2 regions of the Brevibacillus sp. FW301-21C12A genome follow, and region 2 is predicted to be linked to the other one. Evidence: predicted binding sites of a transcription regulator. Region 2 holds the regulator's gene; the other holds the start of a gene.
The links. Region 2 encodes LexA, which represses DNA repair genes until DNA is damaged. Its sites were predicted from a motif close to CGAACATATGTTCG; they were not measured.
Positions count from the first base shown of each region.

Region 1 (14,698 bases), on a different contig from region 2:
TGCGCTGGCGGGCACGACCTTCCCGATCGACCGGACGTTTGTCGCGGAGATGCTGCAATTCGACGGCATTTATCAAAACAGCATGGACGCGGTGAGCGATCGCGATTTCATCGTGGAGTTTTTGGCGGACGCTTCCTTGCTGATGACGCATTTGTCCCGTCTGTGTGAGGAACTGGTCATCTGGAGCAGCCAGGAGTTTTCTTTTGTAGAACTGGACGATGCGTTCTGCACAGGCTCCAGCATCATGCCGCAAAAGAAAAATCCGGACGTCGCCGAGCTGGTGCGCGGAAAAACGGGCCGTGTCTACGGCAACCTGTTCGGTCTTTTGACAGTGCTCAAAGGCTTGCCGCTCGCGTACAACAAGGACATGCAGGAAGACAAGGAAGGCATGTTCGATACGGTGGCGACGATCCACGGCGCTCTCGCTTTGCTGACGCCGATGATTAAGACGATGCAGGTGCGGACGGAGCGCATGCGCCAGGCTGTCACCAACGATTTTTCCAATGCGACCGATTTGGCGGACTACCTGGTGCGCAAAAACATGCCGTTCCGCCAGGCTCACGAGGTCGTCGGCAGAACTGTTCTGTACTGCATTGAGCAGCAAAAATATTTGCTGGATTTGACGCTGGAGGAGTTCCAAAGCTTCTCGGGAGTCATCGGGGCAGATGTGTACGACGCGCTGGCAGTGGAAACCGTCGTGAACGCCCGCAACGTGCTGGGCGGAACCGCGCGCAATCAGGTCGAAGCCCAAATTGCCTGGTATCAGGAAAAATGGAAAGAGACACAAGTCTGGGTCGATAAAAACAGCCAGAAAGTGATGATCGAGTCGCTGATTGATGTAGGATCGCCAGCGTAACCGATTAGACGGCAGAAAATGAGTACGGATAGGCATACCAGCCTGTCCGTTTTTTTTGTGCAAAAATTTTTTGGCGTGGCACGAGAGGCTTTCTTGGCGTTTAGCTCGGTTGGTCTGGGGCAATAATTGTGAAAAGGTCATAGGGTCGAAAGCGGGCAAAAAACACCATGCTAGAGAATTACAAAATCAGTCCCCGACAATTTATGATGCTGGTTACCCTTGTCACGATTGGCGATTCCGTGCTCGTCCTGCCCGCCATTGCGGCGGAGCTCGCCAAACAGGACGCCTGGATTTCGGTGACGGTCGGGCTGCTGATCGGACTGGGCAATGTTCTTTTGATGATCGCAGTAGGCAAGTGCTATCCGAATGAAAGCTTCTTTTCTTTTATAGATAACATGTTTGGGCGAGTGTTGGGCACGGTGATTACACTTTCCTTTGTTTGGTACACATTTTTTTCGGCTGCGGCACACGTCCTGGAGACGGGCGATTTTGTCGGGACGTATTTGTTGAATGACACGCCGAGCATAGCCATTCAACTGCTGCTCGTCAGTCTCATCATGTTCGGAGTGCGCCTGGGGCTGCAAACTGTCGCTGATTCCGCGCAAATTTACTTTTACGGGTTCTTTTGCTTTTTCGTGTTGCTGATGCTTTGTCTGATTCCCCAGGCAGACGTAGCCAGACTGCAGCCGGTGCTGGAAAATGGCTGGAAGCCTGTTTTGGCAGGCGCGATTCCTTCCATTGCTTTTCCGTTTTCGGAGCTGGTTATTTTTTTGGCGATCTTGCCGTACGTATCCCCGATTCAGAGGCGAATGCGGTATTTTTTGAAAGGCGCATTTTTAGGCGGGCTTGTGCTCGTACTCGTCATTTTAATGTGCATTCTCGTCCTGGGGGCAGACATGACAGCAAGACACGGGTACCCTTCGTATGTGCTCGCCAAGCAAATGAAGATCGGGCTGTTCATCCAACGGCTGGAAGCGATTTTGGCCGTAGTCTGGTTCATCGCTGTCAACGTCAAGATCATGATTTACAGCGTGTTTTTTCAACTGGGGCTGCGGCATGTGTTTCGGATTCGGGAAATGTCTGTACTGACCTTGCCGTACATGGTGATGCTGCTGGTGATGGCGAACATTTTCACGCCGAACATGGTCGTGTACGTGCACATCATCTCGCAGTACTGGCCGTTTTACGATTTTACCTACTCGATTGCCCTGTTGCTTTTGCTCCTGATCGTTCACAAGTTGAGAAGCAAGTATGGTGATCGGAAAAGAAGCCCATCCTAAAAAACGCCGCGACTCTCATGGGAAGAGTGCGGCGTTTTTGCTTTTACAACTTTTACAAAGCCATGCGCAAAATTTCGAGGACGTCTTCTTTGGTCAATGTTTTGAACTGACCAATCGGGCCAAACGGCGTCGCTTTTTCCGCCATCAGCTCCAAATGCTCGTCTGTAATTTCGTAGTCCGCCAAACGGGTCGGCGCTCCGATGCGGGCAAAGAACGCTTCTGTTGCCGCAATTCCTTCTAACGCCACTTCCTCGTCTGTTTTGCCGGCGGGATCGACATTCCACACCTCCACGGCGAAGCGGACGAAGCGGGCGACGTTTTCGCGATAGACGTAGCGCATCCATTTCGGGAAGATGATCGCCAGGCCGCCGCCGTGCGGAATGTCGTACACGGCGCTGACGGCGTGCTCGATGGAGTGGGTAGCCCAGTCAGTTGTCACGCCGACAGGCAGCGTGCCGTTGAGCGCCATCGTTCCGCAGTACAGGATGTTGGCGCGGGCATCGTAGTCGTGCGGGTTTTCCAGGACGCGCTCGGCGTTTTCAATGACGGTTTTCATGATCGACTCGGCGAAGCGCGTCTGGAGCGGAATCTCGGTTGTATGCGTGAAATACTGTTCGAAAACGTGCGACAAAATATCGCTGATTCCGTAGATCGTCTGATCGCGCGGGACGCTGAACGTATTTTCCGGATCGAGGATGGAGAAGGTCGGGAAGGTGGTGCCAGCCCCGTGCTTTTCTTTTGTTTCCCAGTTCGTAACGACGCTGCCTCTGTTCATTTCCGAGCCTGTTGCGGCCAGCGTCAGAACGGTGCCGAGCGGCAAGGCTTTTTCGGCCACTGCTTTGCGCGAGTAAAAATCCCACACATCCCCTTCGTAGGGGACGCCGACAGCTACTGCCTTGGCCGCGTCAATCACGCTTCCGCCGCCAACGGCGAGAATCCAGTCGACCCCTTCTGTCCGGCACAGATCAATCCCTTTTTTCACCGTGCTAAGACGAGGGTTCGGCTCGACGCCAGGCAACTCCAATACGCGGCAGCCCGCAGCTTGCAGAAGCGCTGTGACCTTGTCGTAAAGACCGGAGCGCTTGATGCTGCCGCCGCCGTACACAAGCAATACCGTGTTGCCGAGCTGCTTGGCTTTTTCCTCCAGTTGGGCCAACTGTCCCCGGCCGAAAATAAGTTGTGTCGGGTTGTAGTACACGAAGTTTTCCATCTTGCCAGCTCCTCTCATACTCATGCATACATTCATTGTAGCGGACTGCCCTGACCCGTGCCAGCGAGCGATGTGCTGCTGTAATTTTTTGGACATTTCATGTCGGATGGAAGAGAAACGAGGCGGTTTCGACAAGAAATGAGAGATTTAGTGGATACCATCCGCGAAACAGGGTGGTATAATAAATAAGATGGGTAACCTCGCTGTTTTTCAACAAGGTATGGCAACGGTTGCCCGAGGGAAGAGGGGTTTTGTCGATTTTGCCTGAAAAAGCAGCATTTCGGCGGAAAAACAAAAAATCAGGATCAAGAGAATATAGAAGGATCTGACAATGTAGGATGTGATTTGCTTGATCGAGATGTTTGATGTTTGGAAAACGTACCCGAATGGCACGAATGCTTTGAAGGGTATCAACATTCGGATTGAAAAAGGCGAATTTGTGTATGTGGTTGGGCCGAGCGGAGCGGGAAAATCCACGTTCATCAAGCTCATGTACCGCGAAGAGAAGCCGACCAAGGGCCAAATTTTTCTCGGCGGATTCAATGTCAGCCGGATCAAGGAACGGCAAATTCCGCTCGTTCGCCGCAGCATCGGGGTTGTCTTCCAGGATTTCAAACTGTTGCCGACACTCACTGTATTCGAAAATGTCGCATTTGCGATGGAGGTAATCGAGAGCAACCCGAAGCAGATCAAGCCGCGCGTCATGGACGTGCTGGGATTGGTCAAATTGAAGCACAAGGCGAAAATGCTGCCAAGCGAGCTGTCTGGTGGCGAGCAGCAACGGGTGGCACTCGCGCGGGCGCTGGTGAACAACCCGGGCATTATTATCGCGGACGAGCCGACGGGTAACCTCGACCCGGAGACGTCCTGGGAGATCATGAAGCTGTTTGAGGAAATCAACCAGCGCGGCACGACGGTCGTCATGGCGACGCACAACCGGGAGATTGTCAACACGATGAGAAAGCGGGTCATTGCCATCGAGGCAGGACAGATCGCCCGTGATGAGCAGAGAGGGGATTACGGTTATGAAGATTAGAACGCTGGGACGCCATGTCCGTGAAGGGGTCAAAAACCTCGGCCGGAACGGCTGGATGTCGTTCGCGTCGGTCAGTGCCGTTACGATCACCCTTTTCATTTTGGGCGTGTTCCTCATCTTGGCAATGAACGTCAACTACTTTGCCAAATCAGTCGAAAAACAAGTGGAAATCAGAGTCTTCATGGCGGACCTTACCCCCAAGGAAGACTTGCAAAAATTCGAACAGAGCGTGCGCAACATGCCGACGGTGGAGTCCGTCGAGTTCATTTCCAAGGACGAAGGCTTGAAGCAGTTCAAGGAAAGCATGGGCGACAAGGCGTACCTTTTTGACGGCTTGGAAAAGGGAAATCCGCTTCCCGATTCTTTTGTGGTCAAGACGAAGCTGCCGCAAGATACGCCGGCAGTCGCCAATCAAATCAAGCAAATGAAATCGGTCAGAAGCTTGAACTACGGGGAGGGGACGGTTGAAAAGCTGTTCGCTGCCACTGACACTGTGCGAAACGTCGGGATCGGCTTCATCGTCGGCCTGGGCTTTACCGCCATGTTTTTGATTGCCAACACGATCAAGCTGACGATTGTCGCGAGACGCCGAGAGATCGAGATCATGAAGCTGGTTGGCGCGACAAACTGGTTTATCCGCTGGCCGTTTTTTGTAGAAGGACTGCTGATGGGAGTGTCCGGGGCGCTGATCCCGATCATCATGCTGACAGTTGGCTACTACTACCTGCTGGATGCTATCAATACCAGCTTCGAAGCTTCCCAACTGTTCAAACTGTTGCCATTGTACCCATTGGTATATCAGGTAGCCCTCGCTTTGCTGGCGATTGGCGCGTTTATCGGAATCTGGGGAAGCTTGGTGTCTGTGCGCCGCTTCTTGCGAGTTTAACATTGGAAAACGTGGGAGGAGTATCATGAGAAAGAGGATCCTATACACACTCTTAATCACCGGCCTCTTGGCTGGTTCTGCGATCCCGACTAACGTGAGCTGGGCAGCCAGCAAAGCATCTTTGGACAAGATCAATCGCGAGTTGAAGGAAATACAGCAAAAGAAGAAACAACAGCAGCAACAATTGAAGCAAACCGAGCAGCAGATCAGTGTCGTGCAAAAGGAACAGCAAGATTTGCAGACGCAACTGATGACGATCGACCTGCGCCGCAACGAGGCGCAAAACAAGCTGGACAAGCTCGAAAAGCAAATGAATGAAACAAAGGAAAAAGCTGCCGAGGCGCAAGATCAACTGGACGAGGCGAAGGATCGGGTAGCGAAGCGGGAAACGCTGCTGAAAACCCGGGTAAAATCCATGTATGAACGGGGAAATGTCTCGTACCTGGACGTGCTGCTCGGATCGTCCGACTTTGGCGATTTTCTGACCCGCATGGAGGGTTTGCAGTTGATCCTTGAGCAGGATACGCGTATCCTAGAAGACAATATTCGCGACAAAGAAACGATCGAGACGAAGAAGAAAGAAATCGAGCATCAACTGACCGTTTACGCGGGAATGCTCGACGAGGCGGAAGCGCTCAAGGCTGAACTGGACAAGCAGTACAAGCAAAGTCTCGTGGTCAAGGCCGAACTGAAGAAAAAAGAGGCCGCACTGGAAGAAGACCTGGAGCAGTACGGACAGCAACTGATCGAAATCACACGTCAGGAAGCCGCCAAATATGCGGAGCGTGTGCGCGCGATGAGCGCGTCCAGCACAGGGTACAAGGGCGGCAAGCTCGGTTTGCCGATCGCGGACGGACAGTTTCGCTTCAGTTCAGGCTTCGGGATGCGGTCAGACCCGTTTACAGGCCGTTCTGCTGGGCATAATGGTGTAGACATGGCAGCACACAAAGGAACGCCGATCTTGGCTGCGGCTGACGGGGTCGTCATTTTCGCAGGGTATTCCAACGGCTTCGGGAATACGGTAATGATTAAACACAGTGCGGAGATCACCACGCTCTACGGACACATTCGCGAGGGTGGCATCAAGGTTTCTGTGGGACAATCCGTATCGAGAGGCCAAAAAATCGCCGAAGTAGGCTCTACTGGCCGCTCTACCGGAAATCACCTTCATTTTACCGTCTACAAAAACGACGTTGCCGTCAACCCTATGCCGTACCTGAAATAGTCAAGCAACGGGCAGCCAGACAAATATTGCTAACGGCAAATGCATACACTAGCAGCATATCTTTTTGCCGGTAGCACAAAGGATGGTGACGTGAGTAGTGAGATGGAAAGGACGTACCGTATTAGCGCTTGTGCTCATCTCGATGGTGGCCAGCAGCTTTTTGACCATAGCGATGATGAAGACATCAGCCAGCGCGAACGCAACTCAGAATGGGGCGCTGACTGCGTCCACAGGCGCGGTGTTTTCGGGAGGCTCGGAATATCCCCAGGAGTTCAAGAAGCTGTATGAAGCGTTTACAGCGATTAAAAAAGACTACATTCAAACGGTTACGAATGAACAGTTGGTAGAAGGCGCAATCGGCGGGATGGTCGGAGCTTTGGAAGATCCGTACAGCGATTACATGGACCCGAAATCAGCCGAAGAGTTTACCTCGACGCTGCATTCGACTTTCCAGGGAATCGGTACAGAGGTCACGATGCAAAACGGACGGGTCACCGTCGTCTCGCCGTTCAAAGGTTCTCCGGCCGAGCGTGCGGGTCTTAGACCGAACGACCAGATTTTGAGCGTCAACGGAGAATCGCTGGAAGGCTTGGATCTGCATCAGGCCGTGACCAAAATTCGCGGGCCAAAAGGAACGAAAGCCGTTCTGAAGGTCGTGCGCGCAGGAGTGGCAGAGCCGCTCAACATCGTGTGCATTCGTGACGATATTCCAATCGAAACGGTGAATAGCCAAATTATCGAGAAAAACGGCGTAAAGGTCGGCGTGATCGGCATTACCCAGTTCTCGACGGAAACAGCCAAGCACTTCAAGGAGCAGCTTGCTTCCCTGGAGAAAACGGGAATCGGCGGCCTCGTCATCGACGTGCGCGGCAATCCGGGCGGCTATTTGCTGGCTGTCAAAGAAATCGGAGAAGTGCTCGTGCCGAAAAAAGGCGTCATCGTCGCCATTGAGTACGGTGCTGGCGGGCAGCAAAAAGAAGAGTACCGCTCGACAACGGATGCTGCCAAACCGTATCCGATTGCGGTCCTGATTAACGGCGGAAGTGCCAGTGCCTCGGAAATTTTGGCCGGGGCGATGCGCGACAGCGGCAACTACAAGCTGGTCGGCGAAAAGAGCTTCGGAAAAGGCACTGTCCAAAGCACGATGGAAATGACGGACAAGAGCCAGCTCAAGCTGACCATCGCCAAATGGGTCACCCCAAGCGGCGAATGGATTCACAAAAAAGGAATCGAGCCGGACTTCAAGGTCGCGCAGCCTGATTATTTCAATGCGACGCAGTTGCCAGCCGACAAGGAGCTGGTCCGCGACATGGCAGGCGCTGACGTGAAGAACCTGCAACTGATCCTGACCGGACTGAAATTGTCGCCAGGCCGCGATGACGGCTACTTTGACGAAAAGACCGAACAGGCGATCAAGCAGTTCCAGACGGCGAAAAAGCTGCCTGTAACCGGAAAAGTGGACGCGGCGACCCGCAGTCAGCTCGAAGAAAGCTTGCGCGAAACGATGCGCAAGCCGGAGAACGATCTGCAATTGCAGAAGGCGCTGGATGTCGTTACCGGCAAATAGGAAAAATAATCAAGAACAGGGAAGCAGGGAAATTCCGCTTTTCCGTAGAAATGATAACCACGGCAAATCACATGTCGTGGTTTTCTTTTTTTCCATTTGAGGTGAGGCAATTGGCGATTCAGGCAGATATGCTTTCCATTGCATATGGCTTTGCCGCATTTTTTCTCAATCCCGTTTTTTACCTCTTTCTCGGCTTCATTTACTTGCACTATCGCAGACAGATGAAGCTGGAAAGGCAGCTCTTTGCCGCACGCATGCAGTCTCCGCTCCTTTCGACAATCCGCGCAGCAGGGATGGGCGTGGCAGGGGGATTGTGCATCTCTCTTCTCGCCGCAGGACTGGGAGTCGTCGTGCAGGCGCAGGATTTGTGGATTTTATGGGCATTGGCCCTTCTTTTGGCGCTGGTTCGCTTGCGTTTTCTCTGCTTTGCTTATGCGGCGGGTCTGCTGACGGTTTTCCATGTAATTGCCCAACTGTTTCCGGGCTTGCAGGACGTTCCTGGTCTGGGCAGTGTGTGGACAATGCTGCTGCAGGCGAAGCCGATTCCGCTCCTTGCTCTGGTAGCCATCATGCACTTGATCGAAGCGATGCTCGTCCGCTGGAACGGGGGCAGGGACGCTTCTCCGCTGTTTGTCGAAGGACAGCGCGGACGAATCGTCGGGGCTTACTTGTTGCATTCTTTTTGGCTGACTCCGCTTGCCCTGTTCGTCCAGGTGGAGCCGGGGACGATCAGTGGCGCGCTTTATCCGGGCTGGCCGTTTTTTTCAGGCGAGCTTGCTTCCTTCGGACTGATGCTGCTGCCGACGGTTACGGGTTTTTCGGATATGACCCAGACGATGACACCATTGGAAAAGGTCAAGCAAATTTCCAAAAACCTTACCTGGTACGCAGTCGGGCTTTTGGCGCTTTGCGCTCTGTCCGTCTTGTTTGCCCCGCTCGTTTTGCTCGCTGCCCTGTTTGCGTTGTTCGGGCATGAAGCGTTGTTTTTCTGGAGCCAGTGGAAAGAAAGGAAGCGTTCTCCTTACTACATCCAGTCTTCACGCGGCATCAAGGTCATGGGAGTCATCCCGGGCACGCGGGCAGAGGAGATCGGGATTGCGACAGGAGAAATCATCGTGAAGGTCAACGGCATTCCGGTGCGGGACAAGGAAGACTTGTACCCGGCGTTGCAGGCCAATCCGGCTTTTTGCAAAATGGAAGTGCTCACGCGCGAAGGCGAGATGAAGTTTGTGCAGTGCGCTGTCTACGCGGGCAATCACCATCAGTTGGGAATCATCGTGGTGCCGGACGCAACGACTCGCGTATTTGTCGATTTGAAACGATCCAGCGTCGTCGAGCTTATCAAGCAGAAGCTGGAAAAACTGAATGTCGGAGCTTGATGTATCGAACGAGAGAAGGAGAGAAGGTATGCGCCAACGGTTGCGTGCCTTCTTTTTTTGGATGGACAGGTTCGATAAAAATTTTCTGAAAAGCCTGTCTGTTCGTAAAACTTACGCCTGGCTGGCGCGTCTACCTTTACGAGGAAATGAAGGGAGTGAGTCATTTGTCCGATCTGAAAAAAACGGTCTTGTGCGTTCTGACTGGGGCGTTAACGGCGACAAGCATAATGGTTGCGCCATTTGCCGGAGCAAGCGCAGAAAAATCGGCCAGTTCTGTACTCGCAGCGAATGCCGAGAGCGCAGTCCCTGCACCTGTTGCCAAAGGGGTGCAAAAATTGGTTCGGCTGTTACCGGAACTGTCTTCGCGCAAGGTCGTTTACGGTGGCGATGTGGATGGACCAGGTGTCAGCGGCGTAAAAGTGTCTTTTGTGCGGGCGGCCACCGGAACAGCTCAGGGGGAGGACAGCGCGATTTTTGACCGAGCCACAGGGAATTTGCTCCAGTTGGACCTCGTTCCCGCCAAAATGGCAAAGCCAGCATTTCCGACTGACCAGCAAGCGAAAACGCGAGCGCAGACTTTCCTGACAGGCTTGCTTGCTGGAAATACGTATCAGGCGAGAGAAGTGAAGAAGGAAGAAGGCAAGCTGACGGTCAGAATGGTTCGCAAAGTGAACAATGTGGTGTTCGACGATGCGTATGACAGCTTTGTCAGCTTCGACGCCGCGGGGCGGCTTGTCGGGTTGCGGATGTTTGACGGGCGATTGTATGAAACCGTGAATCTGGCGGTACTCCCTTCGCCGCAGCGCGTCATTTCCGCAGCGCAAGCAGTGGGCAAGTGGAAGGGACAACGCCCGCTGGAGCTGGTGTACTTGCTGCCGGAGCAGGAGCAAAACAATCAGACGGCAGCGCGTCTCGCCTATATTGTCAAGGATGGAGTCATTTCGCAGGAGCATACCGGCAGTGCCTTGGACGCGTTCAGCGGAAAAAGGCTGGCAGCACCAGTCCAGCAGGCACAAATTTTGAACGTGACCGGGACAGGGGAAAAGTGGAGCGCGCAGACCGAGAACGAGGCCCGCAATTTGCTGCGCATCCTGTTCAAACTCGAATCAGCCAATTTGCCGCTTGCCGTATTGGACGAGAAGTACGATGACGGCCAGGAGCGCCGTTTCTTTATTTGGGGTTACTTCCCGGAGAGTGTCGCCGATGCGGACAAGAAATACCACATCGGAAGTTTTCCGGTAGGGATCAGCCAGGCCCAAAAGCACCATATTATGCTCGAAACCGATGCCAAGACAGGGCGGCTGATTCGTTTTGTCTACAAGCAGGCAGATGAGCAGTGGTCCACCGCCAAAACAGACAAGAGCCGGGATCGCAAAGGGGCGGAAGCGTTGTTGCGAAGACTCGTGCCTTCCGGAAGCAACCAGTTGAGGCTTGCCGATGTCGGCACCGACAAATATACGACGCTGGTGGCCGACCCGCTTGTCGGCGGCGTTCCTGTCTACCGGATCGGGCAGATGAAAGAAGAAGGGATGTACACGATTACCGCAAATGCGTGGACGGGCAAGGTCGAGGAAGTTATCGTGAAGCGCCCGGACAACATGGTCTTCCCCGCTCGCGCCAAGGCGATCAATGAACAGGGAGCGATGGAGCGATTGCTGCAAGCCATGCCGCTTGAGCTGACCTACATTCACCAAAAGGATCGGCAAACAGGCGCGATGAGCTGGAAGCTTGGCTATGACCTGTCCTTCCGCCAGACCCGCTCGCACTGTTTTTGCGGGGGCGATGTGAAGATAGATACGACGTTGTATGTCGATGCGCTTACGGGACAGACGGTCGTAAAAGAATAGGGACAAGTAAAAAGAAAAAGCCGCACGCTCCAGAGAGAGCAAGTGCGGCTTTTTCGCATAGAAAGGACTAGGCGCTCGCTTCAAACCCGGTGATTTGATTCAGCGCAATTTTTTTGTCATCAGTCAAGACGAACTCCACGACGCCGTTTTTCATGCTGACGGCTTTAATGACACCGTTCAGGCTGTTGTCTATGGTCGAGCCGTCTGTATTGGTTTGCTTTTCCGTATAGGTGATGTTGAAGCCGATCATTTGGGCGTACTGCAGCGAATTGCTCATGACGCTGCTGTCCGGCCTGACGCTCATGCCCACGACCTGATCGAGCTTGACCGTCATGCCGTTATCGAGCGTAAACTGTGTGGCGCCGTCTTTCATGGAGAAGCCTGTGACGACCGCGTTGGCGATTTCATCTACTTTGGTGATGTCGTCTGTGGTCGCCGGATTGCCGTCTTTGTCTACTTCCTTGGTCGTCTTGTACGAGATTTCCTTGCCGATCATGTTCATGAACTTCACGCTGCTATCCAGCGCATTTCCGGTCATGCCCTGCGATTCCAGACCTTTGATGTCCGCGAGCGGAATCGGGGTAGACTCTCCGGCGATGCGGAAGTAGATTTTGCCGCTGTCCATGTAAACGGCGTCGAGCACGCCTTCCTTCGTCTCCGTCGAGGTTTCACCCGTCACCTCGTCTTTGGTCGTGAGGGAGTAGGTGGCGGTGCGGCCGATCAGCGACTCGTACTTTTCCAGTGTCAGCATGCTGTTGTTCGATTGCTCCATCAGCGTCGCCATTTTGGTGATTTTTTCCACCATGGTCATCATGCTCGTCTGCTGGATGAACTGGGAGTTGTCCATCGGGGACATCGGGTCCTGATGCTTCAACTGTTCCAGCAGCAGCTTCATGAAGGCGTTGTTGTCAAGCTCTGTGGTGAACTCCTTTTTGCCTTGATAGCTCATATGTGGTTGAATATAAGGATTATTTTTAACGGTGGTTCCGATATCTGACATGTCGATCCTCCCTGAAGGTGGCGAGTCTAACCGTACGTGCTTGTACACTACTACTTATTATCGGTATAATGTGTCGAAGGATGAAGACAAACATTTGTTCGAATTTCGGCTTATCATAGCCGGAATTGTGTTATAATGGAAATAGAAACAGTTATGCAACGAGGAGATGAACGAGGGAATGGACCGTTTTGAATTGGTATCGGAGTATCAACCGTCCGGTGACCAGCCGACCGCGATCGCCGAACTGGTAGCGGGGCTCCAGGCAGGCAAGCGGCACCAGACGTTGCTCGGGGCCACTGGTACGGGAAAAACCTATACGGCCGCCCAGGTGATTGCCCAGGTGAACAAGCCGACACTGGTGATGGCGCACAACAAGACATTGGCTGCCCAGCTATGCGCAGAGTTCAAGGAGTTTTTCCCGAATAACGCGGTGGAATACTTCGTCAGCTACTACGACTACTACCAGCCGGAAGCGTACATTCCCCAATCGGATACGTTTATTGAAAAAGACTCCAGCATCAACGACGAGATCGACAAGCTGCGTCACTCGGCGACCAGTGCCCTGTTTGAGCGGCGCGACGTCATTATTGTGGCGTCGGTATCGTGCATCTACGGCTTGGGTTCGCCGGAAGAATACAAGGAGCTGCTGCTGTCGCTGCGCGTCGGCATGGAAAAAGGACGAGACGAGATTTTGCATCGGCTGGTCGACATCCAGTACACGCGCAACGACATCAACTTTACGCGGGGGACCTTCCGGGTGCGCGGAGACGTCGTGGAGATTTTTCCGGCGTCACAGAGCGAGCAGGCGATTCGCGTGGAGTTTTTCGGAGACGAAATTGAGCGGATCACCTCCATTGACGTGCTGACCGGAGAGATTTTAGGGCAGCGCGACCACGTAGCGATTTTCCCTGCGTCCCACTATGTCACCCGCGAAGAAAAAATGAAGCTGGCCGTCCAAAGCATCGAGGCGGAGCTGGAAGAGCGGCTGGCAGAGCTGCGCGCAGCCGGGAAGCTGCTGGAAGCGCAGCGGCTGGAGCAGCGGACGCGCTACGATATTGAGATGATGCTGGAGATGGGCTTTTGCTCCGGGATCGAAAACTACTCGCGCCATCTGACGGGGCTTCCGGCAGGGCACGCTCCGTACACGCTGATGGATTACTTTCCAGAGGACTACCTGCTGTTGATTGACGAGTCGCACATGACCTTGCCGCAGGTGCGGGGGATGTACAACGGCGACCAGGCGCGCAAGAACGTACTGGTCGAGCATGGATTCCGCCTGCCGTCTGCGAAGGATAACCGCCCGCTGCGATTCGAGGAGTTTGAGCAAAAAATCAACCAGGCGATATACATCTCGGCAACGCCCGGCCCGTATGAGCTGGAGCACTGCCCGGAACTGGTGCAGCAGGTCATTCGCCCGACAGGACTGGTCGACCCGACGATCTCGGTGCGCCCGATCAAAGGGCAAATTGACGATCTCATCGGGGAAATCCAGGCTACGATTGCCAAAAACGAACGCGTCCTCGTCACGACATTGACGAAAAAAATGTCGGAGGACCTGACCGATTACTTGAAAGAAATCGGGATCAAGGTCCGCTACTTGCACTCCGACATCAAGACGATCGAACGGATGCAGATTTTGCGTTCCTTGCGATTGGGCGAATTTGACGTGCTGATCGGGATCAACCTGTTGCGGGAAGGTCTGGACTTGCCCGAGGTTTCGCTTGTCGCTATTTTGGACGCCGACAAGGAAGGCTTCCTGCGCAACGAGCGCTCCCTGATCCAGACGATCGGGCGGGCAGCCCGGAACGCCGAAGGGCGCGTGATTATGTACGCGGACAAGATGACGGACTCGATGAACTCGGCGATTCGCGAGACGGAGCGCCGCCGCGCCATCCAGCTCGCCTACAACGAGAAGCACGGCATCACCCCGCAGACGGTGAAAAAAGCTGTGCGCGAAGTGATTGAGGCGACAAAGGTGGCCGAGGAAAAAGCGGACTATTTGCCACACGCCGATTTCAAGAAGATGCCGAAGAAAGATCGACTGGCTGTCATCGAACGCATGGAAGAAGAAATGAAGGAAGCGGCGCGCAACCTCATGTTCGAGCGTGCGGCCGAACTGCGTGATTTGATTCTGGAGCTGAAGGCGGAACTCTAAGGAGAGGTTTTTTCATGCCATTGGAACATATTGTCGTCAAGGGCGCGCGTGCCCACAATCTGAAAAACATTGATGTAGTGATTCCGAGGGACAAATTCGTCGTATTGACGGGTTTGTCCGGCTCGGGAAAGTCTTCCCTTGCTTTTGACACGATTTACGCAGAGGGACAGCGGCGCTACGTGGAGTCTCTCTCTGCCTATGCCCGCCAGTTCCTCGGGCAGATGGACAAGCCGGATGTGGATTCGATTGAAGGGCTG
Region 1 covers NZ_JBYTBG010000029.1:15,636-30,333, reverse strand. Annotated here, with positions in the region: gene argH (argininosuccinate lyase) at 1-856, shown strand, start outside; gene AC3WQH_RS17240 (GerAB/ArcD/ProY family transporter) at 1,024-2,136, shown strand; gene AC3WQH_RS17235 (iron-containing alcohol dehydrogenase) at 2,189-3,346, opposite strand; gene ftsE (cell division ATP-binding protein FtsE) at 3,696-4,382, shown strand; gene ftsX (permease-like cell division protein FtsX) at 4,372-5,268, shown strand; gene AC3WQH_RS17220 (murein hydrolase activator EnvC family protein) at 5,294-6,493, shown strand; gene AC3WQH_RS17215 (S41 family peptidase) at 6,591-8,060, shown strand; gene AC3WQH_RS17210 (PDZ domain-containing protein) at 8,171-9,439, shown strand; gene AC3WQH_RS17205 (hypothetical protein) at 9,586-11,286, shown strand; gene AC3WQH_RS17200 (flagellar hook assembly protein FlgD) at 11,354-12,286, opposite strand; gene uvrB (excinuclease ABC subunit UvrB) at 12,465-14,441, shown strand; gene uvrA (excinuclease ABC subunit UvrA) at 14,456-14,698, shown strand, end outside.
Region 1: a site for LexA is predicted at 12,374-12,387, ahead of uvrB (excinuclease ABC subunit UvrB). Genes of this name have one in related genera too.

Region 2 (14,698 bases):
CGAAGGCGTGGAGATGGAGCAGCAATTTAGCGAAGAGGAAGAATCGTACCTGGTCACCGTGCGCGTGAACCGGGACAATCCGATCTACGGCAAGATCGCTCCTTTTCTCCTGGACAAACCAGAGACTGTTGAAGAGAGTTGGTAAGATAGCAGATGTTTCAATACTTTTCCCACGGAGAAAAGCTTCGTCCGCTCGTACTGGAAGTAGAAGCGACGATCTCCGAAAGACATCGTCAAATTTCCGCGCTCGTGGACACCAATCAGTTGAAGGTGTTGCGGTCTTTTCAAAAGCATGAAGTAAACGAGTTTCACTTTTCACCGTCAACCGGCTACGGCTACGACGATTCCGGGCGGGCTACGCTGGAATCAATCTACGCAGACGTTTTTGGCGGAGAGGCGGCACTGGTTCGGCCGCACATTATATCCGGCACGCACGCGATTGCCATTTCCTTGTTCGGCATGTTGCGTCCTGGCGACGACTTGCTCTACATCACGGGCAAACCGTACGACACCTTGGAGGAGGTCGTGGGGGTGCGCGGTGAAGGGCAAGGCTCGCTGAAAGACTACGGCATCGGGTACAGCTTCGTGCCGCTGACGCCTGAGGGCGAGATTGATTTTCTCGCGGTAGCGCAAGCGATCACGCCGAATACAAAAGTAATCGGCATCCAGCGTTCGCGCGGCTACGCGGATCGTCCGTCCTTCACGATCGCCAAAATCCGGGAAATGATTCGCGCTGTCAAAGAAATGAAGCCGGATGTGATCGTCTTTGTCGACAACTGCTACGGCGAATTTACGGAAGAGCAGGAGCCGCTGCACGTGGGCGCGGACATCATGGCCGGCTCCCTGATTAAAAACCCGGGCGGCGGGCTGGTCAAAACGGGCGGCTACATCGTCGGCCGGGAGGACCTCGTCAAGCTCGCTTCGTACCGGATGGCAGCGCCAGGCATCGGTGCGGAGGGCGGAGCTTCGCTGTACTCGCTGCTGGAAATGTACCAAGGCTTTTTCCTGGCGCCGCACGTCGTCGGCGAAGCGCTCAAAGGCGCGGTGTTTTCATCGGCTCTCTTGGAGCGCCTCGGCTTTCAGACAAACCCGCTCTGGCACGAGCCGCGGACAGACTTGATTCAGTCTGTCGCCTTTGGCAGTGCCGAGCGACTGATTGCCTTTTGCCAAGGGATTCAAAAGGCAGCCCCGGTCGACTCACACGTGACGCCGTATCCGAGCGAAATGCCCGGCTACGCAGACCCGGTCATCATGGCTGCGGGGACGTTCATTCAAGGGGCGAGCATCGAGTTTTCCGCAGATGGCCCGATTCGTCCCCCGTACCTCGGCTTCGTGCAGGGCGGTTTGACGTATTCGCACGTCAAAGTGGGGATTTTAACGGCATTGAACGGCATGCTGGAAAAAGGCTTGCTCGACCTGCCTGAAAAGTAAACCGGGTACAAGCGACGGCGCGGTCATAGACGAGACGGCATTCTCTACGCAGGGGATGCCGTTTTTTTGCGGCTGACACGCCGGAGAGCGGGTAGCTCCCCGCAGGAAGCGCCGACTGGCGGAAAAAGCAAGCGGCTCAATGTCCTCATGAGGCGGTTTTAAGCGAAAGCGCCGGGGTTCGAGTGTCTGGCAGCGCGGGACAAACGTGGATTTTTACCAATGCGGGTCACTTTCTGCGTGATATTTTCTAACATCCGTTGACAGTGTTTATGCTTTTGCATAAAATAAGGCATAAGGATAACGATAGAGGAGGGACAAGTCATGAGTGATGACCTTCGCCGGAATATGGCCCTCTTTCCCATTGGGATCGTCATGAAGCTGACCGATCTCACTGCGAGACAGATTCGCTACTACGAGCAAAATGACCTGATTCAACCGGCTCGCACGGAAGGGAAGCAGCGGCTTTTCTCCTTCAATGATGTAGACCGACTGTTGGAGATCAAGGAACTGATCGAAAAAGGACTCAACATTGCCGGCATCAAGCAAGTGCTGAAGCTGCAAGAACCGGTCACCGAGCCGACGGAGATTACGCAAACGTCCGAAGGCAAGCGCAAGGACATGTCTGACAAGGAACTGCACCAGTTGCTCAGACAACAGATCATGTATCGCAATGCTGCCCGCCCAGGCGAGGACGCATTGATTCGTGGAGAGCTATCCCGCTTCTTCCACTGATATAAAGTTGTGAGAGAGACAGGAGGAGAGAAATGTGAGCAAGTACACAAGAGAAGACATTATGCGATTGGCCCAGGAAGAGGACGTGAGATACATCCGTCTGCAGTTTACTGACCTGCTGGGGATTATCAAAAACGTGGAGATTCCTCTGTCCCAACTGCCAAAAGCGTTGGACAACAAAATGATGTTTGACGGTTCTTCCATCGAAGGGTTTGTTCGTATCGAGGAATCGGATATGTATCTGGTACCGGACCTGGACACCTGGGTTGTATTCCCGTGGGGCAACGAGCATGGGAAAGTTGCACGTCTGATCTGTGATATCTATATGCCGGATGGCTCTCCGTTCGAGGGTGACCCTCGCTATATTTTGAAGCGCGCGTTGAAAGAAGCAGAAGAAATGGGCTTCTCTGCGTTCAACGTGGGACCAGAACCTGAATTCTTCCTGTTCAAGCTCAACGAAAAAGGCGATCCTACGCTCGATCTGAACGACCAAGGCGGCTACTTCGACTTCGCTCCGCTCGACACCGGCGAAAACTGCCGTCGCGACATCGTATTGACCCTGGAAAAAATGGGCTTTGAAATCGAAGCTTCCCACCACGAAGTAGCGCCAGGCCAACACGAAATCGACTTCAAATACGCGAACGCGCTGCAAGCAGCAGACCAGATTTTGACTTTCAAGCTGGTTGTAAAAACGATCGCGCAAAAACACGGCCTGCATGCAACCTTCATGCCAAAACCGCTCTACGGTGTGGCAGGCTCCGGTATGCACGCGAACCAATCCCTGTTCCGCGGCAACGAAAATGCGTTCTACGACGAGACAGACGAAATGGGCCTGAGCCAAACAGCGAAGCATTACCTCGCAGGTATTTTGCAGCACGCTCGCGGCTTCACAGCGATCACCAATCCGCTCGTGAACTCGTACAAACGTCTGGTACCTGGCTATGAAGCACCTTGCTACGTGGCATGGTCGGCGAAAAACCGCTCTCCATTGATCCGTATCCCAGCCTCCCGCGGCATGGGAACCCGTATCGAAGTGCGCAGCCCAGACCCGGCAACAAACCCGTACCTCGCTTTGGCTGTCATGCTGAAAGCCGGCCTGGACGGCATCAAAAACAAAGTGACTGTACCACCAGCGATCGACCGCAACATCTACGTGATGACCGAAGAAGAGCGCGAAGCAAACGGCATCGTCAACCTGCCAGCTACGCTCAAGGAAGCGATCGAGTGCCTGAAAGCCGATCCAGTAATCTGCGAAGCCCTGGGCGAGCACGCGCTGGTACACTTCATCGAAGCAAAAGAAATCGAGTGGGATATGTTCCGCACACGCGTCCACGACTGGGAGCGCGAGCAGTACATGAGCACTTACTAAAATGGAAAAATCCCCTTGCGCCTGCTGGTGCGAGGGGTTTTTGCTTTTGTGGGCAGCTTTCGAAATTCACGTCGATGTATTGCTTTTGCCCACAATTCGCCCACAAATTTTCTAGTTGTAGATTGTTAATATGTGTTTTTCAAATTTGTCCATCCTATCTGTTTTAATTTTTTGGAAATGTGGACGAACATATCCGGCAGGTTGGGATATCACACCAGCACCTGCAAACGGACCAGGCGAGACTGGGAAAGTATGCTCCACTAATCGTGGAGCTTTTTTTATTTGCATGTTATTCGTTTCATTTCCGCCTCCATTTCATTGCGTAAGAATGCTTTCGCTTCTTCGTTTCCGGTAAGCTCCAGCAAAATCGGGTTCTCTTCGCTGCTTGCAATGACCGTAAACGTTAAAAACGGGCAGCATTTTCGCTCCAGCCGCACCCATTCCTGCACAAGCCGTAACGTATCTTGATCCCCCGGAAATTGATACTGAACCCCTTTTTCAAGCTCCGCAATGCTAATCCTTCTCGAATCAAGCTCTTCCCAAATGCTTTTGTACTCCACTCGCTCCGCTTCCGTAAAGACTGTGTGGCAACAAGCGATAGGCATTTTTGGGCTCATTTTGTCTTCCCCTTTCACGTTTCAGCAAGAATGCCTGATTTTCTACAAGCTGAACGCCCAGAGCTACCGCACCACTGACTGGAAAAGCACAAGCACAGAGCGTATGCAACTAGCAACTGATTTCATTTACAGCACCTTCCGCAAAGAGATATAATCGAATCGTAAAACTTAAAGTTAACTTTAAGTCAAGGGGGGAGTTGTTATGTCTGGACTTAGCATTGGGCAACTTGCGGCAAGGGCAGGGGTAAACGCATCGACGCTGCGTTACTATGAATCCGTTGGCTTGCTTCCTGCTCCGGAACGTCAAAATGGGCAACGCCGGTACGATGAACAACTACTCGAACGTATCAGTTTTATCAAGATCGCGCAGCAAACAGGCTTTAGCATCCAGGAAATCGCGATTTTGCTAGAAGGTTTTGAAACCAGTGGACCACTGTCTGAGCGCTGGGAACAAATGGCGAAGCAGAAACGCTCCCAACTTGAGGAAAGAAAAAAACAGCTTGATTGGATGATACAAATATTAGACAGCGGGCTAAGCTGCAAATGCCTTACGTGGTTGGAATGCCTGAAAAAAATAGAAACTACGGGTTCGCGATAGGAAAGGGCTGGGCGAGAAATGATTTCAAGAGAACAATTAGAAAAGAATCAAGTGTGGCTTTATGCGTTCCTGCTCGTGATTGCTGCTGGATTCGGGTTGTTATGGCCAGAATCAGGCGAGAGCCTTGATCGTACGATTTCGTTCGTGCTTGCCATCTTGATGTATGGAATGTTTGCCCAAATCCCTTTTTTTCGTTTAAAAGAGGCACTCTCGAATCGAAAGTTTATGTATGCGCTCCTTCTCGTCAACTACATAGCCGTACCAGTCCTTGTCTGGGGGTTAACGCGGTTTCTTCCGGCCGATCCAGCAATCTTGTTAGGGGTATTTCTTGTTTTGCTTACCCCCTGCATTGACTATGTGATTGTCTTCACCCATCTTGGGCGTGGGAACGAGAAACTCGTGTTGGTTTCAACCCCGATCCTTTTTGTCACCCAAATGCTTTTTTTGCCCGTTTATCTATGGCTTTTTATGGGCGAGAAAGCAGCAGAAATCGTGAGTGTCGGGCCATTTCTCGAAGCGTTTTTCGGGCTTATTGTCGTCCCGCTGATTCTTGCTCTACTTACGCAATGGTGGTCAACAAGACAACCACGGGGAGAACGGTTTCTTGATGCGACAGCATGGCTGCCTGTGCCTTTTATGGCGCTAACGCTTTTTGTTGTCGTTGCCTCGCAAATTGCCAAACTGTATAGCTCTTTTGATTCGATCATCCAAGTGATTCCTGTCTATGCAGCATATATGGCGATTACACCGATTATTGCGCGGATTGTTTCCCATCTATTCCGTTTGGATACCGGAGCAGGGCGAGCTTTGATTTTTAGTGCAGGCACGCGTAACTCTCTGGTCGTTCTTCCGTTTGCACTGGCGCTGCCGGAACCGCTAAACGGAGTGGCGTCGGCAGTGATCGTGACGCAAACCATTGTAGAGCTGATTGGGGAGCTAGTATATATTCGGCTGGTTCCAAAGGTGCTTTTGCGAGGGGCGGAGGGAATTGCGGAGAAACAAAAGTGATTCGTTTACATAAATGAGTTAGTAGAACATTTTTTATTGGGGTTTTAACGAGGCTGATCCGCTCCTGCAACCAAGAGTGGGAGCGGATCAGAAGGAACTGGCGATTTCCTGCTTTCCGGACTAGCTAAAAAGAGAGAAAGCAGAAGCTACCATGAAAACAGCACTCAAGCTGCTTATAATGAAAATAGTCCCTCTTGTTCTTTTTTTGACCAGAACGGATTGAGCCAGGAGGGAATCCGAGCATTGTTGGCGAGGAACTATTTCTGGCGCTTTTTCACGAACAGCACAGCGCTGGCAGCGACGACGCCTGCGAGGTAAATAATTGCGTACGATATGGCGCGCAAATAAGACAACTCTGAAGGAGTTCCGTTATAAATGGCGGTAGTAGCCGAGACGAGGATGATGCCGATGACGTAAACGGCCAGCCCGATCAAAATGCTTTTTCCCATGTCAATCTCTCCTTTGTGGCCTAGCTAGTGAGAGCATAACATGAATAAGGATTATTTTCTATTTTTTGTAAAGGGTACAAAATCAAAAAGATAACATTGTTTCTTATAGGAAAGGAACCTTTATGAACCCGCAACTAAAACAACTCCTGCTCCACTTCGACGACGCAGCCGAATGGTATGCCCCGAAAGACTTCGATTACCGAAAAGAAATGCAGCAAGTAAAAATGGTAAAAGCCCGCTTGGAAGCTGAAACAGACAACCGTTTCGAACTGGACGACTGCGTACAGGACGCCTCGTTTTTCGCAGAGATGTACATCCTGGAAAAAAGCCAACACGATGCGAAAGCGAGCGGGGGAAGCTATGCGATGTGCTACGAGCTGGCGATCCGCTTTTCGGCCTTTGGACGGTTCGTGACGATCCTTGGTGCTTTTGACGAGACGGGAAAGCAACCAGACATGAACCGCATCATCGCCACGCTGCAGGAGAACGGCTACCGCTACATCCCCGCAGACGAGCTGAACACCTTGTACGATGGGAAAAATCAAGCGATGATCGGCGAATACACCTGGTGGAACCGATTTTTCGACTACTTGTAACAGCCGCATCCTTCTTTTGCCCGCCGCTTTGGACGAACCATTTTTGTCTAGCGGGGCTTAACCTATCCGATCCACGTACATTCAGTTCGCCCGGCATGCCGAAACAATCGTTATCTCGCTTCCGACCGGCCTATCTGGCTGTACCATGCTCAAGCCAATGGAAGCTGAGAGGGCAGTTCCCCCGCCTAAACAGCGAGTGGCGGAACAGTTTGGATGTACTCGCCACGCTGGCAAAATAAGAGAAACGCTAGCAACTCCCGTGAAAAAGATTAACCTCACCTAACTTTGGTCAGGAGACAGCAAATAGAGAAGCAAAGTATAGTAAAGGTACCCGAAAGGAAAATCCTCCCTTTCCGTTGATGGACGCCATTGTCGATGAAAATCGCCCTCCTGATGGCGTGGCCTTTGTGGAAGCTCCATTTCTCCGCGCAGTTTTCGCAAAGATAGCGGGCTTCATCAAAGATTCGGTCAAAAGAACGAATGCATCCTCTCGCCCGTTTGCCGTCAACTGCCCCTTGAGTTGCTTGAGGGGTATTTTTTATGAAAACGGCTCCTTGTTCGCTAAGCTTGAACAAGGAGCCGCCACTGTTTTTCGCGCATGATCGTGTTTCTGCTCATTTGACCATCGTAGCCAGAAAATCATGCAGTTTTTCCAGCGAACGAATATTTTGATTGCAAGTGACGCTGTCTTGACACAAGTAGTTTCCTTTTTTCAAATACGTGCCGTTGCCCGCCCCCCGCGCTTCCAGGACGAACATGCCGATGTCGGTAATTTTGTTGCAGATCGCACAAATCCCTTTTTTGGGCAGGGGAGTAAAAACGCCGTGAATGCCGATCAGCTTGTCAGGGTAGTAGGCGATCATGTACTTTTTGTCTGCCCCGCTGTCGAACCAGCTTACATACGACGTCTCGGCATACGGGATTTCCGCTGTCGCAGGCGGCTTGAGCTTCTTGACCTTCGGGAACATTTTTTTGATCGCTTGCTCGGTCAAAGCGGGAAAAGGGATGATATACGGCGAGAGCCGCAGCAAAAACTGTTTGGCTTCGTTCTTTTCCTTGATGGCTGCGAGTGGCGCAAGCAGTTGTTTTTGTTCCTCTGTCATGCCGGGGAAGAGCTGGAACACGGATTCCTGGGCGATTTCTTTGCGGGCCCGGATGACGTTAGGGTCTGTGCTGCTTGTGTATGCGTTCAACAAGGTTTGCACCTGTGCTTTGATGAAGTGATAGTGGTGGGGTGAAATAAATGGTTGCATCTTTCTGGTTCCTCCTTGCAGCGTACTCCGTCAGGCGTGAGGAGTTGTGATGGTGTTTGTACCTTCTACTGTAAAAGGAGCGGAGTGCGCTGCAAAGGGAAAGAACGATTGTAAAAAGAACTCGGCATAGGAAAAGCACTGACCGTCTCGTGGACGCGCCAGTGCTTTTGTCTATTTGGCATACACAATCTTTTTGATCGTTTCCGTCGAGAGAAAGTACTGCTCGGCCAGCTCCTGGATGGAGGCGCCTTCGCGAAAAGCGTTGCGGATCGCGCTGTTGCGTTCATCCAACTGTTTTCTGCCGCCGGTCCGGGTCCCCCATTTGTGATGGGCCGTCTTCGGTTTCGGAATGTAGATGATTTCTCCCTGCACGTACTTTTGGATTTCTGCGATCAAGGTTTCTGGCAGCATGCTGGCTGCATTCACATATTTCATTTCCGCTCGCTCCTTATTTTTAAAGTGAAAAATAAGGGGCAAAGCCAGGAAATAAGAAATGAGATACGTTAGAGAAGGCGATGAATTGTCTAAACGACTGTCCACCTCATGCAAAGTATCGCCTTATTCCCAGGCTTTGCATGAGACGCTGCAGTATCTGGCAAACCAATTCCATTCACCAACCACACACCCCCTCGTTCGCGTTTTCTCCCTGCGCGCCGCCAAGTGCCCGCGCAGTAGTTCCCATTATAAATCATCTGTCCGCCATTTGCACCGCGGCTCTGGCGATTTTTTCGCCACGCGCGCGCCGTCCGCCTATGCGACAAAGGAGCGGGGGACTCTTTACCTGGTCACAAGAGTGCGGAGCTGTTCTTCCGTCCACTTTTCCACATCCAGCAGCGCCTGGTATGGATCGTCTCCCGGAATGTTAAAATAGGAGGCAAAAGCAGGTTCGGTTTTCAGGCCGTCTTGCTTGAGCTGGCGGATGGCGCGGAGGGCGTCAGCGCCACCGAGCAGCAGCAAACGGTGCTCGACGACCATGTGCCGATACGCATTTTGCTGTTCGACCGGGCGCGGTTGGGCAAACAGCTCAAACCAGAAGCCGCAGGCAAAAAACGTAATCAGGCAGGTGGGCACGCCTTGCACGAGCAGACGAGCTTCCTTGTAGCCTTCATACGCCGCATACGAAGCGCGGACGACGTCGGCAAACTGCTCGAGGTGGTGGCACTCGCAAATAATGTCCAGATCGCTGTCCGCAATGTCGATGTCCAGAGGGATCGTACCTGCGAGCACGGGATCGAACGCTTGCAGCCGCTGCATGACCGCGGATTGGGCGATGGCCTGGCCCGCAGCTTTTTGTTTCGGTGTCCCGTTGTGCAAATAAGAGAGGTCGCGCCAGTTTCGCGTCATAGTAACCCTCCGCTTTCGTTAAAATAGGCAGGTACTCCTCGCAGACGGCCTCACGGATTCGCAAAAGAAGAGTGCAACTTCAATCGGCTTTTTCTCGTATTACCTATGTGAGAGGAGTGCATAGAGAATGGATATTGTTCTTTGGATTATCGTGTTGGTGCTTTTCGCGCTAAGTATCGCCGGTATATTTTTGCCAGTACTACCCGATACGATTTTACTGTGGGCAGGCTTTTTGCTCTACCACTTTTTCATAGCCGATCCGGGAGCGGGGTTGCCAGCGTCTTTCTGGTGGGGGATGGTGGTGCTCAGTATTTTGCTGTACGGTGCGGATTTGTTGACCAACATGTTTTTCGTGAAAAAGTACGGCGGCTCCAAATGGTCTTCGGTGGCTGCGGCCGTAGGGATTGTTCTCGGAATCTTCGTGTTCCCGCCGTTCGGGATGCTGATTATGCCGTTCGTGCTCGTGGTGCTGGTGGAGTTGCTCGTGCAAAAGCAGCCGATAGAGAAAGCGGTAAAGGCAGGCTTTGGCTCGCTGATCGGCTTTTTGGGAAGCGCAGTTGTCAAAGTCGTGTTGCAGGTGAGCATGATCGTCTGGTTTTTCCTTGCCAGATAAATATAATGATAGAGACGAAAAAGGACAGCGGAGGCTGTCCTTTTTTCATGCGCTGGAACGATTAGTGGATGAGGCGATAGACGCCAATGACTTTTCCGAGAATGGTGACGTTGTCCAAAATGATCGGTTCCATCGTCGCGTTTTCCGGCTGGAGGCGGAAGTGGTTCTTCTCTTTGAAAAAGCGCTTGACGGTCGCTTCGTCTTCTTCTGTCATGGCGACGACGATATCGCCGTTGTTGGCGACGTGCTGCTGGCGCACGATTACGTAGTCGCCGTCCAGGATACCGGCGTCGATCATGCTGTTCCCGGAAATCCGCAGCATGTACACCTTGTCTGAAGTCACGATATTTTCTGGAAGCGGGAAGTACTCTTCGACGTCCTCAATCGCGGTAATCGGCTGCCCGGCGGTTACTTTCCCGATGACGGGAACGCGAACGACAGAGTCCTCGAAGTTGTCCTGGAAGCGGTCTTCCTCAGACAGCAGTTCGATGGCGCGAGGCTTGGTAGGGTCGCGGCGGATCAGCCCTTTCTTTTCCAAGCGCGCCAGATGACCGTGCACAGTAGAGCTGGAGGCAAGTCCGACAGCTTCGCCGATTTCGCGGACGGATGGAGGATAGCCTTTGTCCCGGACTTCCTTGCGAATAAATTCGATTATGGCTTGTTGTCTGCTGGATAATTTTGACATAGAGAGACACCCCTGATTTCTCGAACATGTTTTCCTATATTATACCATGGGAGCTTGCGTTCGACAAACATAAGTTCGATTTTGATGCGAACAGGAATTTTTGACAGGGTAAATGCATTTGATTCGACAGCATCGGCCAAATCTCGAAAAAAGCGCGGGCGGGCGGCCGGAGCCGTAAGTTGCAGCCGTTCCATTGTAATAGAGCCGGGCTAACTCCAAGTCGGCAAACAGTTCCATCGTCGCGGAGCCGGGCTTACGTCGAGCCACAAGCCGCTCCACTGTCGCAGAGTCGAGCTCACGTCAAACCGCCAGCCGCTCCAGTACCGAAGAGCCGAGCTTACGCCAAGCCACAAACCGCACCAACGCGGCACACTTGGACTTCTGTTCAGGCAGCAAGCAACCAGCTAGAAACGAGCTAAATCCACCCCAATAGAGTCGCCCGGCAGCGTCATCCGAAGCAAAAACGGCTGCGCACAGCAGCTCCGCGCGAATTTGCGAGACGGCGGTTTTTGTATTGACATGAACATATGTTCTCATTTATGATAGGGATACGAACTTATAGAACGTATGTTTGCAGGGGGTCATATTATGAATGCCATGTCTATCCATAACCGTTTCGAGAAAAAGCAGCCTCGCCGCGTCCGTTTGGGCATCACGAGAGGACAAGCTATTTTGTTTTTGCTGACGTTCTCTCTCTTTTTTTACTTGCTTACCGAACTGGTGTTTGCCTCTTCTGCGCATAAAGAGCCGTTAAAAGGAAAAGAAGTGACCGTTCGCTCCGGCGACAGTCTTTGGACGATTGCTGTGCGCCATCATCATTCGGAAAAGGTGGATGTGCGCGATCTGATTTTCGATATCAAAATGGCGAACAACCTCGACAGCAATCTCATTTATCCGGGGCAGACCTTGTTCATCCCGGAAACGGACTGATTCGAGCACTTGCCCGCCATCCGCTCTCTTGCCAGTTCCGACTGATATGATATAATAAAGCGGCATTACTACAGAGTGGGAGGAACCGGAACGTGGTATCTGACGCGGAAATTAAACGAATCAACGAACTGGTCAAGAAATCTCGCGAGGTTGGCTTGACTGACGAGGAGAAGCAGGAGCAAAAAGCTCTGCGCCAAAAGTACATCGATGCGGTCAAGATGTCGCTTCGAGCGAATCTGGATTCCATCCGCTATGTGGAAGATCTTGAGGAAAATCGTCCAAAACAGTAAACTTACTTGTATTGATACGGCAGACATCCTTGCTTGACGCTCGGGTGTCTTTTTGTTCCTGACGACTTCTGCCAGTTTTGCAATTGAGGAGGGGGACCAATGGCATGGGTGGCTGTAGCGGTTGGGGGAGCAGTCGGCTCGTTGCTTCGTTATGTGCTGGCGCTGGTTGCCAATCAGCCGGGCTGGCCTGTAGGCACGTGGCTGGCGAACATCATTGGCTCGTTTGCCATCGGCGTTTTGTTTGTGATCGGCAAGGAGCGGGGAGGCTTCTCGCCTGAGCTGTATCTTTTGTTTACGACAGGTATTATGGGCGGATTCACGACGTTTTCCACATTTTCGCTGGAAGTGGTTTCGTTCTGGGGAGAGGGACAATGGCTGCGCGGGCTCGTTTACGCCCTGCTCAGTATCGTGGTCGGCCTGCTCTCTTGTGCCGCGGGAATCTGGCTTGCCAGACAAATGCAATAACGACCATCACATTGATAAAAGACGAGAGGGGGGATGGGTGTGAGTACCCAACACCGCGATTACGAGGCAGAACAAAACAAGCTGGATGAGACGATTGCATTGATCGATGGGGAGATCGCTCGGCTGCGCGAAGAGATTCGGGAAGCGACCGACGATTACGTCAAGCAGGTCGTGAACGCAAGCAAGGCAAAAGACCTGCGTTATTTGGAGGATCACGGACGCGACAAGCCGTACTTTGGCCGAGTCGATTTTCTCAAGGACGAGGTTTACGAGCTTGACCAGGTGTACATCGGAAAAAGAGGGATCGTCCGCAGCGATACGTTTGATTCGATCGTCGTGGATTGGCGAGCGCCCATTGCCAGTCTCTATTATTCCGGAGAGAGCAAGGATGCGTTTTACCGGATGGGGCGCGAGATCGTGCGCGGCGAGGTGAGATTGAAGCGCAACTTCGCAATTGAGGACGGAAAAATCGTCGGGATTTACGATGGCGCTGTAAAAGAGACGATCAACCGCGAGATGGGGCACCCGGACGAGTTTTTGCAGGAAGGCTTCATCGACGAATTTTTGAACGCCAATCTGAACTTGACGAATGACAGCCGCTTAAAAGATATCGTCGCGACGATCCAGTCGGAGCAAAATGACATCATTCGCGCGGAAAAAGATCGGCCGATCGTCGTGCAAGGGGTTGCGGGCAGCGGAAAGACGACGATTGCGCTGCATCGGCTGTCGTACCTGATTTACAACTACCAGGATACGATGATGTCGAAAAAATTTATGGTGTTCGCCCCGAACCGGATGTTTCTGACGTACATATCAGAGGTGCTACCCGAGCTTGGCGTCGACGATGTTCAGCAATCGACGTTTGTAGACTGGGCGGCGCGGCTCGTGAAGCCGCTCATGCCCAAAGGCTGGCGGATCGTGAGCCCGGACAAACCGCTGCAGTTGTTTTTTGAAGAAGGGCAGGACGAGCGGGAGCAGGAAATCACCCGCCATCGGCTGCGTTTCAAAGGCTCGCTGGCGTGCCGGGAAGCCATGGAAGAGTACATACGCTACGTGATCGAGACGAGAATCCCGTTCAAAAAACTGAGTTTTCTTTACAACAAGACGAAGCAAGTGTTCTCCATCCCGGGCGAGACGATCCGGCAGTTTTTTCTGGAGCAGTTCGGGTCCTTGCCGTACCATCGACGCGTCGATGCGCTGCGCAAGCATTTGAAGCAAGAGATGAACAAGCAACTATTTTCGCATTTGCGCGAGCGAAAAGTCGACCTCGACAAGCAAGGGCTGGCCAAGTTTGAAAAAATGCTGGAGCAAATTTTGGATACGTACCTCGTCTCCTTCCCGCGGCTGGACATTTTCGAGTCGTACCGCGAGCTGATCGCAGAGGAGGAGCTGTTGCGCAAGCTTGTCCCTGCGGACATTTCCGACGAAGTGGTCCGCGATGTGAGCCGGTCTTCTGCGGCGCTGTTTGCCCAGGAGCGGCTGGAAGCGGAGGATATCGCGCCGCTGTTGTATTTGCAGCATATCATCGAAGGGATGAACAAGGCCGGGCATTTCGACCATACCGTCGTGGATGAAGCGCAAGACTTGAGCGCGTTGGAGATTGCCGTGATTGCGCTCGCGACGAAGCGCCACTCGCTGACGATTGTCGGCGACATCGCCCAAGGCATTCACAGCTACCGCGGCATTCACGCGTGGGAGGAGCTGACCCAGGGTATTTTCGAACAGCTTCGTCCCGCCTACTACACGCTGGCGCAAAGCTATCGCTCGACAGTTGAGATCATGCTGTGCGCCAACGAAGTGCTGCGGCAGATTGAGCTGCCGGAAGCCGTCTTGGCGAAGCCCGTCTTGCGCCATGGCGAAAAGCCAATCATGGTCGAGGCCGATTCGCGCGCCAAGCTGTGGACGGAAGTCAGCTCCCGGGTGGCCGCTCTGCAAAAGGAAGGGTTGCAAACGATCGCGATCGTCACCAAGACGATTCAGGCGAGCAAAAAGGCGCACAAGGCGCTTGCAAAGAGCATTGCCGATTTGACGCTGCTCGGCAGCAAAGACAACCAGTTTCCGGGCGGCGTAACCGTGATGCCTGCCTATTTGACAAAAGGCTTGCAGTTTGACGCGGTCATCGTGGTCGATGTGGATGCGTATCAAAACAACGAGTGGGACGCGAAGCTGCTCTACGTGGCGATGACCAGGCCGGTGCATCGCCTCGTGCTGACGAAGATGGCAGGGGAGCAGGCGCCACTGCTGGCTGAGCTTTCGCCCGAGCTGTACACGCAGGCTTGAACGTGGCAAATAGTAAAAACCCCTCTGGCTGAATAAGC
Region 2 covers NZ_JBYTBG010000001.1:108,186-122,883, reverse strand. Annotated here, with positions in the region: gene hflX (GTPase HflX) at 1-145, shown strand, start outside; gene AC3WQH_RS00660 (methionine gamma-lyase family protein) at 154-1,431, shown strand; gene AC3WQH_RS00655 (MerR family transcriptional regulator) at 1,753-2,163, shown strand; gene glnA (type I glutamate--ammonia ligase) at 2,198-3,532, shown strand; gene AC3WQH_RS00645 (hypothetical protein) at 3,811-4,149, opposite strand; gene AC3WQH_RS00640 (MerR family transcriptional regulator) at 4,352-4,747, shown strand; gene AC3WQH_RS00635 (arsenic resistance protein) at 4,766-5,755, shown strand; gene AC3WQH_RS00630 (hypothetical protein) at 6,013-6,204, opposite strand; gene AC3WQH_RS00625 (hypothetical protein) at 6,327-6,800, shown strand; gene AC3WQH_RS00620 (FusB/FusC family EF-G-binding protein) at 7,415-8,053, opposite strand; gene AC3WQH_RS00615 (CD3324 family protein) at 8,225-8,488, opposite strand; gene AC3WQH_RS00610 (DUF4269 domain-containing protein) at 8,831-9,397, opposite strand; gene AC3WQH_RS00605 (DUF456 domain-containing protein) at 9,525-10,010, shown strand; gene lexA (transcriptional repressor LexA) at 10,072-10,695, opposite strand; gene yneA (cell division suppressor protein YneA) at 11,284-11,625, shown strand; gene AC3WQH_RS00590 (DUF896 domain-containing protein) at 11,718-11,915, shown strand; gene crcB (fluoride efflux transporter CrcB) at 12,015-12,380, shown strand; gene AC3WQH_RS00580 (UvrD-helicase domain-containing protein) at 12,420-14,660, shown strand.